DNA from 2 places in the Oceanisphaera avium genome. Region 1 is predicted to be linked to the other one. Evidence: riboswitches for the same ligand, from Rfam matches in the RefSeq annotation. Region 1 holds a riboswitch; the other holds the start of a gene.

Region 1 (5,507 bases):
GTCTGAGCATCATAAATAAGGCGGTGGCATAAAGAGCGCCAATCACAAATGCGAATAGGTTTTCCATTAATCCTCCGACTTATCAAGCGACAGCAAGATGGTCGATACCACGCCGATCACCACTAAATAAACACCAATATCAAAGAACAAAGGCGTACTAATACTCAGCTCTCCAATGCCCGGTAGGTAAAACTGGCCCCACTGGCTGGTTAAAAACGGTTGGCCTTTTAGTACCACACCCACCATGCCGCTTAATAACGCCAGACACAGCCCCACCCCCATTAAGTGTTGGCTTTCTACTTTAAGTAAAATACGGGTGCTGCGAGCATCAAAGGCAAACAAATGTAAGCCAAAGGCGCAAGAGGCGACTAAGCCTGCGATAAAGCCGCCACCAGGCTCGTTGTGGCCGCGCAGTAATAAGAAAATAGAAAACAATAACAACAGCGGCACCAGCATGCGGGTCGCGGTTTGTAAGATAATAGAGGTTTCAGTTCTCATGACGTCGCCTCCTCACGAAAGCGGATCATGGCATTAACGCCAATGGCTGCCAGCGCCAACACAAAAATCTCGCCCAAGGTATCAAAGGCTCTAAAGTCCACCAAAATTACGTTGACGATATTACGTCCATGAGCCAAGAGATAACTGTTAGCCACCAAGTAATCAGAAATTCGCTCACCCGGCATGGCAGTTTGATGCACCGTTAGTAGCATCATAGTAATAAGCACCCCAAAAGCGCCGGCCACGATAGCATCGCGAATACGTACCCATGGGCTAGATAATTCTTGAAAACGCGGTAGGCGAAACAAGACTAACACCAGCATAATCACAGTAAGTGTTTCTACTAAAATCTGAGTAATAGCTAAATCTGGGGCACTAAAAAACACATAAACCATGGCCATCACGAAACCCAACACTCCCAGTGCGGCCACCGAGCCTAGGCGCAAACAGGTAACACAGGCATAAATAGCAGACACCATCATTAATAGCGCAATCACCACTTCATAAAAGCGCACATCGTTAAAATACAGCGAATAAGCAAAGGCCTGCTCCGACCAGAACACATAAGCCAACAGCGCAATGCTAGTTAGCAAAATAGTCAGAATATAATTGGCCATATAACCGTTTTGCAATACGCGAGTTTGTTTATCCGCCAGCCACACTAAGCCTTGCATCATGCGCTCATAGTTGCGCTCTGGGCCATAAGCCAAGAAATCAATGCCTTTACTCAGTGGCTCACGACTAACACTCCAGTAATAATAAAGCAGCGCCCCACTCCCCAGCGCAATGGCACTCAGCAAGAGCGGTAAATTAAAGCCATGCCACAATGCCAAGTGCAGAGTCTGCGCGGGTGGCTCGCCACTAATAACCTGAGTTGCTGCTTGTAGTAAAGGAGAGATAAGGCTGGGCACTAAGCCAAAAATTAGCCCTAAAAGAGCCAGTACAGAAAAGCCTAAACGCATCGACCAAGGCGCTTCATGGGGGATGTTAGGTGTGGTTTTATAAGCGCCATAAAAAGGCTTAATAGCCACTAAGGCGCTCGCCGCCACAATACAAATGGCGGTGATCAAGCACAATACAATTAATAACGGGGCGAGTCCGGTGCTGCTTAAGGCGCCACTAAACATTAGCTCTTTGGCAATAAAGCCAAATAAAGGCGGTATCCCTGCCAGTGACAGTGCGGCTAACGTGGTAAATATCGCCGTGTGCGGCATATATTTACGAAGGCCCGCCAAGTCACGCACATCTTTGGTACCCGTGACATGATCCAGTGTGCCGGCGGCCATAAAAAGCGCCCCTTTATAAAGGGCATGCGCTAATAAAAAGACCATGGCTGCTTCTAGCGCATAGGGAGTGCCAATACCAATTAACATGGTTAATGTGCCCAGCGCCATTATGGTGGAGTAAGCTAAAATGCGCTTTAAGTCGGTACTGCACACCGCCATGATGGCGCCTAACGTCATGGTCACCCCGCCCACTAAAGAAAGCGTGAGCGTCCACGGCTCATAGCCTGCCATCATAGGTTGGATGCGCGCCATTAAATATACGCCCGCTTTGACCATAGTCGCCGAGTGTAAGTAAGCGCTCACGGGTGTAGGCGCTGCCATGGCATTAGGTAGCCAAAAATGAAAGGGCACTTGGGCAGACTTAGTAAACGCTCCCAGCAGAATTAACGCCATCATCACTAAAAATAGCGGGTTATCTTGTAGCGAGGTGCCCTGCGCTAGCAGTGCCGTTATTTCAAAGCTGCCGCCTAGGGTGCCTAATAAAATTAAGCCCGTCATTAGCGCAAGACCACCGGCGACGGTAATAAAAAAGCCCTGCAAGGCGGCCTTGCGGGCTTTTTGCTGTTCATGGTTAAAACCAATTAATAAATAAGAGGTAAAGCTGGTGAGCTCCCAAAAGACAAACATGGCAATTAAGTTGCTCGATAGCACCAAGCCCAGCATGGCTCCCATAAAGGCCAACAAGTACATTAATAGCTTATACATGTCTTTATGGCCGTGCAGATATTGCCCAGCATAAATAAAGATAAAAGTACCAATGCCGGTGATTAATAAGGCAAACATCAGGCTTAAGCCATCCACCATTAAACTCAGATTAATATCGAGACTGGGGATCCAAGCATACTGATAATAGAGAGTGTCACCTGCACTAATCGCTGGCAAAAAAGTAGCAAAATAGGCAAATAATACGGCCGGCAATAAAGCTAAGCCCCAGCCTAGATACGCGCCTAAGACACGTGATAACTGGGGCGTTAACAAGGCCAAAATAAAGCCTGATAAAATGGCAACAAGCATAGGAAAATGCCTCCTTTCCTTGCCTGTTCAGGCAATAGAATAAGCTAAAAATAGGGGGAGAGATGGCACTGAGCTGAGGCTATAGTAAAGAAGTATTTCGATTATTTATCAAACAGTTAATCGATTATTTTTATATTATTATGGCGGTCGATACTACAAGTCGCACTTATAAAACGCAAGCTCACCAGCCGCATTTGTGCGGCTGGTGTTCATAAATGCGATATGGATCAAAGCCAAAACCTTGGCGCTTAGCGAGTGAAAAAATGCTCCACTGGGCCCCGACCATGGCCGATGCGCACCTTGCTGCCGGCCAAAATAGCCTGATCGATATAGTGCTTGGCTCGCTCTACCGCTTCATCTAATGGATAACCTTGCCCTAAGAAGCTTGCCAGCGCCGCCGATAACGTACATCCAGTACCATGGGTGTTATTCGTCATAATGCGCGGTGTATCAAAGCAGCGAACCTGTTGGCCACTTAACAACCAGTCGGGACTGCGCGCTTCTTGTTGTAAAAAGCCGCCTTTTATCAAAATCGCCTTACAATCTAATTGCTGTAAGCCGGCAAATAAGGCCTCTACCTCAGCAAGGTGCGCAGGAATAGCCTCTCCTAATAACGCCGCCGCTTCCGGTAAGTTGGGCGTGATCACATCCGCTAATGGCAATAGTTCTTCGCGCAGGCAATTAACCGCATCTTCTGCCAGCAGCATATCGCCATTAGCAGTGACCATTACCGGATCCACGACTAGATGAGCGGGTCGATATTTTCGCAGTGCCGCGGCCACGGTGCCAATGGTCTCGCTATCACCCAACATGCCCACTTTAACGGCAGTGACCGCCAGATCGCCGAATATGGCGTCTAACTGAGCTTGGATCATAGCTTGTGGGGTGGCATGAACGGCGGTGACGCCTTGGGTATTTTGCGCGGTGAGCGCGGTGATCACCGAGCAGGCATAGCCACCGGTCGCAGAAATGGCTTTAATATCCGCTTGGATACCGGCGCCACCGCTGCAGTCTGAGCCGGCGATGGTCAAAATAATGGGTTTTTGCTGCTGATTTTTCTGATGAGGCATAAATTAAGCTCCTTCGGACGAAGGAACCACAGGCAAATTAATATTTAGCCGTTAGTTTCCTCCGCCAGCATTAACTGGATCAGGTACAGCGGGTCCGGCAGTCACCGTCTCAGCACTTAAGTTAATTTAAGGCTCCCCGACTAACAAGGAGCCTGATAATAGCGAGCTCACCCCTTAAAAGAAAGGTGCACGCGATACGCCTTACGCCGTAAGGCCAAGAACAACACCGAGCCAAGCGGCTCGGTGTGGTATTTTTAGCCTATGGCGTTAAACCTATAGTACTCAGTTAATGAGCCTGATCCCAGTTGTCGCCTTCACCGGCTTCGACGAGCAAAGGCACGTCTATGCTGGCGGCATTTTGCATTAAATCGCAAATTTGCTGTTTAAAGTCGGCGACTTTATCTTCGCGAATTTCAAACACCAATTCATCGTGCACCTGCATAATCATGCGCACTTCGCCTTCGCTTTGATTTTTTAACCAAGCGGCAACCGTGATCATGGCCTTCTTGATAATATCTGCCGCGGTTCCTTGCATAGGCGCGTTAATAGCGGCACGTTCGGCGCCTTTGCGGCGCGCGCCGTTTTTGGCATTGATCTCAGGCAGATATAATCGCCGGCCAAAAAGCGTCTCAACATAGCCCTTATCTGCCGCTAGCGCCCGCGTGTCTTCCATATACCGCAGCACGCCTGGGTAGCGTTCAAAATAAATATCCATATAAGCTTGGGATTCATGGCGTGGAATACCCAGCTGACGAGATAAACCAAAGGCACTCATGCCATAAATCAAACCAAAGTTAATGGCCTTAGCGCGCCGGCGCTGCTCGGTAGTGACGCTGTCCAGCTCAATGCCAAATACTTCGGCAGCGGTGGCTTTGTGAATATCTAGGCCTTTACTAAAAGCATCAAGCAAGCCTTTATCTTTAGATAAATGAGCCATGATCCGCAGTTCAATTTGCGAGTAGTCCGCCGCCACCAGTTTATAGCCCGGCTCAGCAATAAAAGCTTGGCGAATACGCCGCCCCTCAGGGGTACGGATCGGAATATTTTGTAAGTTAGGATCCGAAGACGATAAACGCCCCGTTGCCGCATTGGCCTGATGATAAGAGGTGTGAATACGACCACTGTGCTCATTCACCATTAGCGGTAACTTATCGGTATAAGTGGACTTAAGCTTGCTTAACCCCCGATATTCCATCAATAACTTAGGCAGCGGATAATCCAGCGCCAACTCTTGCAGCACTTCTTCCGCCGTAGACGGCGCTCCTTTTGGCGTCTTCTTCAAGACAGGTAATTCAAGCTTGGTAAAGAGAATTTCACCCAACTGCTTAGGCGAGCTTAAGTTAAAGGGCTCGCCGGCCAATTCATGAGCCTTCAGCTCCAATTCTTTTAAGCGTTTAGCAATTTCATCACTTTGGATAGCCAGCAGTTTGCTGTCGATTTTAACGCCTGTGTATTCCATGTCGGCTAAAATCGGCACTAATGGCATTTCAATGTCGGTGAATACGCTTTGCAACTTAGGCTCAGCTGCTAGCTGCTTAGCTAAGTACTGATGCAAACGCAGCGTAATGTCTGCATCCTCAGCCGCATAAAACGCCGCTTCTTCTAGCGGAATTTGGTTAAAAGTCAGCTGCTTGGCGCC
Region 2 (5,507 bases), 160 kb from region 1:
CCTTGGGCTGCTTTTAGACCTTGAGTGACATAAGCCTTAGCTAACACCAGCGCATCTTCGATAGGATAGTCGAGTGCAATGGCAGTCGCGATGGCGGAGGATAAGGTACAACCCGTGCCATGGCCGTGCGTGGTTTCTACACGCGCACTGGCTAGCCAAATTTCACGCTCACCATCGGTATAAAAATCGATCGCTTGCTCTGGCGCCCAATCAAAGTGCCCTCCTTTAACAAGGACGGCGCGCGCGCCCATTGCTAATAACGCCGCGGCACCCCTGCGCACATTAGCAGGCGAGTCGGGCGTAATGCCCGACAACGCCGCCAACTCAATGGCGTTGGGGGTGATAAGATCCACCTCGGCTAGCAAGTGCTGTTTAATTGCCGGCAACAGACTCTCTTGTGCCATGGCTTTGCCGGTGCTCGCAATCGCCACCGGGTCATACACCACATATGGCTGCCATTGGCGGCGATATTCACGTAGGTAACGAGCCAATACTTCTGCACGCAAGCCGCCTGGCAATAGTCCAATTTTAATGGCTTGAGCCGGTAAGTCGCTGGCTAGGGCCACTAATTGTTGGCTAAATGCCTGCATTAGAACCGGCTCGACCATAGAAACGGCCACCGAGTTTTGGGCGGTAATAGCAGAAATAACCGAGCAGCCGTGGCCGCCCAGTGCGTGAATAGTGTGCAAGTCGGCCTGAATGCCAGCGCCGCCGCCCGAATCAGAACCGGCTATGGTCCAGACTATGGGTCTTGTCATATTAATTCTTTCTCCAATTGATCCGCTTGATGATAAAGCTCACCACCGCGCTTATTAAACTCTTCTGACATTTTTGCCATGCCCGCCAGTACTGTCTCTTGGTTGCCATCTATGTCGACTAGCTTAATGGCTATCGCTTCTTGCGCGGCGGCATATTCTCGCACTTCTTGAGTAATTTTCATTGAGCAAAACTTGGGGCCACACATAGAGCAAAAATGCGCGACTTTACCGGATTCTTGGGGTAAAGACTCATCGTGATAATCGCGGGCCGTTTGTGGGTCTAAGCTTAAGTTAAACTGATCTTCCCATCTAAACTCAAATCGCGCCTTAGACAAGGCATTATCTCTAATTTGCGCACCCGGATGACCTTTGGCTAAGTCGGCCGCATGGGCGGCTATCTTATAGGTGATTAAGCCTTGCTTCACGTCTTCTTTGTTAGGTAGCCCTAAATGCTCTTTAGGCGTGACGTAACACAACATAGCGCAGCCATACCAACCAATTAAAGCCGCACCAATCCCTGAGGTAAAATGATCATAACCCGGCGCGATATCAGTCGTTAACGGACCCAATGTATAAAAAGGCGCTTCATGACAATGTGCAAGCTGCTCTTCCATATTACGTTTAATCATATGCATGGCCACATGGCCTGGGCCTTCAATCATTACCTGTACATCATATTCCCAGGCAATTTTCGTGAGCTCGCCCAAGGTATACAGCTCGGCAAATTGTGCTTCATCGTTCGCATCGGCAATCGAGCCTGGGCGCATGCCATCACCTAACGATAATGACACATCATAGGCGGCACAAATTTCACAAATATCGCGAAAGCGCTCATAAAGAAAACTTTCTTTATGATGGGATAAACACCATTTGGCCATAATAGAGCCACCGCGCGATACAATTCCGGTGACGCGCTTGGCGGTCATGGGCACATAGCGCAGCAAGACGCCGGCATGAATCGTGAAGTAGTCCACGCCTTGCTCGGCCTGCTCGATTAAGGTGTCACGAAATACTTCCCAGTTTAAGTCTTCGGCCACCCCATTCACTTTTTCTAACGCTTGGTAAATAGGAACGGTGCCAATCGGCACTGGACTGTTGCGCAAGATCCATTCGCGAGTTTCATGAATATTACGCCCCGTGGATAAGTCCATCACGTTATCCGCGCCCCACCGCGTTGCCCACACCAGTTTTTCTACTTCTTCTTCAATGGAGGAGGTCACCGCTGAGTTGCCGATATTAGCATTAATCTTCACCAAGAAATTACGGCCAATAATCATCGGCTCAGACTCGGCATGATTAATGTTGGCGGGGATAATCGCGCGCCCTTCTGCTACTTCCTTGCGTACAAACTCCGGCGTAATACGCTCTGGTAAATTAGCACCAAAACTTTCACCTTTATGCTGTTGGAGCAACATTTCGTCGCGCACCCGCTCACGCCCCATGTTTTCTCGAATGGCGATGTATTCCATTTCTGGGGTAATAATCCCTTGGCGCGCATAGTGCATTTGCGTCACACGTTTGCCTGGCTTAGCTTTACGAGGCTGAGGGAGTTGCTCAAAGCGTAAATGATCCAGGCCCTCATCGGCCATGCGTTCTTGGGTAAAGGCTGAGCTCACTTGGGCTAATTCTTGGGTATCGTTGCGCTCTAAAATCCACTGCCGGCGCAGCTGAGGCAAGCCTAAGCGCACATCTAACTTCGCCTCGGCATCGCCATAAGGACCTGAAGTGTCGTAAATGGGTACTGGCGCATTAGGCTCAAGAAGGGGTTGCTCTTGGGTGCCACCTTTAAAGCTGTCGGCAAGGTGGATTTCACGCATCGCGACTTGAATATCAGGGCGTGAGCCTTGGACATAAATACGTTTAGAGTTAGGGAATTGCTCGCCTTTAAGGTTATCGATAAAGGCTTGGGCTTGGCTGCGAATTTCGCGACGATTAGTTTTTTTAGATTGTTGCTCTGAAACTTGGGTTACTGCTTTAGTTGACATAGCCATCTCACTTGAATCCGTGTTGGGTGAAAAAGCTTGTCAGGAGTGTTGATAAAGAAAATGGTAGAGGGGAAAAACGCCAATTTCTCACTTGCTTCCCTTACGCAGGTACTAGCCTGATCAGGTTCAACGGATCCCACATTCGTGGTCTCAGCTCCATAGAGCACTCCGACAAGATAGTGGCCAGTAAAGCAGATCCAGATCACAAAAGCAAAGCTCACTGGCACGCTCAGTCAAAAATTACCAATAACTCATTCTCTGTTAGGCTGTCATTGTTCGCCTCAACTGGTATCTTCAGGTGAAATTAGCTGTCGGTTAGCTTAAGTCGCATCGCGGCGGCGTGCTTTCTTTTTAAGGCGAGAACGGATGTCTATTAGTCTTTATCCTTATCAATTATCACTCACTCAGCCGCTAGTCTTTGCCCAGCAGATGATTGGCCAGCGACAGGGCTTTTTTGTCCAAATTAATGACGCTTGGGGAGAAATAGCGCCACCGCTTACGGCAGACATGGCGCTGGTCGCCAAAGATGCTCGCCAAGCCTGTGCCCGCCTGCGCCAAGGACTGGCTCATAATGCTCACACCCCTGCCGTACAGTTTGGTCTAGATTGCGCCTTAGCTCAGCTCCCTAGCGCGCCATTCTCCCTTAAAACGAGTCCTTTAAACTTGCCATTGTTAGAAGGAGCACGCGACCCTCTAGTGCGCGCATGGCGCTGTCGGCGTATTCACCCCGCCTTGGCTTGGCTTACCCTTACCGGCAGTATTCACTATGACGCCGGCTTAATTCGCGAGTTGTGTTTATTAGCACCTAAGGTGCGCTTAGTGCTGGATGGAGCGGGCCAATTTAGCGACGAATATATCCAAGACTTATGGTCACGTATCGACGGGCAACGTATCGATTGGATAATGGATGCGGGCACCACCCTTGCACAAGCTCAAGGGTTGGCAGAGCAAGCTAACATTCCAGTGGCACTGGATATAGCACGCTATTTAGATACACCACCGCCTCAGCAAGTCGATTTAGGGGCGTTTAGTTTTGCCAGCGCACTGCTTATTCGCCCCAGTCAGCTAGGCGGCTTAGCTTATAACCAAGCATTGGTGCGCCACGCTCAACAGTTAGGGCAAGCCGTATTGCTTGGCGATAGCTTACAAAGTGGCTTTGGACAGAGCCAGCTTGCTTACTTATCTGGCCAATGGCTAGGGGAGGCACCTCTGGCCTTAGGCCGCTGTCGGTATTTATTAGACTCAGGCGTAGATCACCACGGATTGCCACTGATTAGCGGACTCACGCCGCTCTAACGCAGCAATTAGCGTAACTTGGCGCTCACGCTCTGCTTGGCTTATGAGGGCTAAATCCGTATAGTCAGCTGCATATTTCGACAGGTTTCTATATATGTTTCAAAATAACCCCCTATTAGCTCAGCTAAAGCAACAAATGCGTGACGACCTTACTATCAAAGAAGGTGTCGTTAAAGGCACATCTAAAGGCTTTGGCTTTTTAGAAGTCGGCGAAAAAGAAAGTTACTTTATTCCCCCGCCCCACATGAAAAAAGTCATGCATGGCGATCATATTACCGCTATTTTACGCACCGAAAATGAGCGCGAGCTGGTAGAGCCAGAAAAACTAATTGAAGCCGGCGTAACCCGCTTTGTAGCTCGCGTTAAGTGGTTTCGTGACCGATTAAACTTGGTACCCGACCACCCTTTAATGAACGAAGCCATTAAAGCCCGCACCGTTAAAGGCTTAAATGAAAAAAGCTTAAAAGAAGGCGATTGGGTGCTGGCTGAAATGACTTCACACCCGCTAAAAGGCAATGGTTTTTTCGCCAATGTAGTGGAAGTGATTGCCGGTGTTGATGATCCTATTGCCCCTTGGTGGGTGGTACTAGCGCGCAATAATCTGTCTAAAGTCGCCCCCGAAGACAGCAAAGACTGGCAGCAAGTGCCCGATACCTTAGCGCGTCGTGATCTCACGGATATCCCCTTTTTCACCATAGACGCCGAATCCACGCTGGATATGGATGATGCGCTAAGCATTAAAAAGCTTGATGACGGCTGGGAACTGTTAGTGGCCATTGCCGATCCCACGGCGTATGTACCCCAAGGCAGTGTGATGGATAAAGTGGCCGCTGAGCGCGCTTTTACCGCTTACTTGCCAGGGCGTAATATCCCTATGTTGCCACGCACCTTGTCTGATGAGCTGTGCTCATTACAAGAGGGCGTAGAGCGTCCCGTTATTTGTGCCCGCTTATTTATTGATAATGAAGGTAAAGTCGCAGATAAAGCAGAATTTTTTGCCGCGACTATGCGCTCGCACGCGCGCTTAAGCTACGACAATGTGTCTGATTGGATTGAAGAAAAAGGCGACTGGCAGCCAGCTAATGAAGTTATTGCTGAGCAGATCCGTCAAATGCATGCCTTTACTTTAGTGCGCGCCGCTTGGCGAGCTAAGCATGCCATCGTGTTTAAAGACCGCCCCGATTTTCGCTTTGCGCTAGACGCCGACAGCAATGTCACGGCTATTTTGGTGGATTACCGTCGTATTGCCAACCAAATGGTAGAAGAGTCGATGATTGCTGCCAACTTAGCCTGTGGTAACTGGCTAAACGAGCATGTGGGCGCGGGTATCTTTAACGTGCATGCCGGCTTTGATAGCGAAAAAATGGACGGCTTAACTGAGCTATTAACCGCACACGATGCCCCTTTTGACCCCGCCACTATCAATACGCTAGCGGGTTTTTGTGCCTTGCGCCGTTGGTTAGATGAG

Evidence for each region. A riboswitch is a leader RNA that binds a small molecule or an ion and turns the genes downstream of it on or off. The one in region 1 is predicted to bind thiamine pyrophosphate.
Region 2: it holds a riboswitch for thiamine pyrophosphate, as region 1 does, so the genes downstream of both, thiC (phosphomethylpyrimidine synthase ThiC) here and thiD (bifunctional hydroxymethylpyrimidine kinase/phosphomethylpyrimidine kinase) in region 1, are expected to answer to the same signal.

Annotation. Positions count from the first base shown of each region.
Region 1 covers NZ_CP021376.1:2,159,663-2,165,169, forward strand. Annotated here, with positions in the region: gene CBP12_RS09955 (Na+/H+ antiporter subunit C) at 1-67, opposite strand, end outside; gene CBP12_RS09960 (Na+/H+ antiporter subunit B) at 67-498, opposite strand; gene CBP12_RS09965 (putative monovalent cation/H+ antiporter subunit A) at 495-2,798, opposite strand; gene thiD (bifunctional hydroxymethylpyrimidine kinase/phosphomethylpyrimidine kinase) at 3,047-3,868, opposite strand; TPP riboswitch at 3,908-4,017, opposite strand; gene polA (DNA polymerase I) at 4,155-5,507, opposite strand, start outside.
Region 2 covers NZ_CP021376.1:2,322,126-2,327,632, reverse strand. Annotated here, with positions in the region: gene thiE (thiamine phosphate synthase) at 1-758, opposite strand, end outside; gene thiC (phosphomethylpyrimidine synthase ThiC) at 755-2,743, opposite strand; TPP riboswitch at 2,822-2,924, opposite strand; gene CBP12_RS10625 (hypothetical protein) at 3,110-4,039, shown strand; gene CBP12_RS10620 (exoribonuclease II) at 4,134-5,507, shown strand, end outside.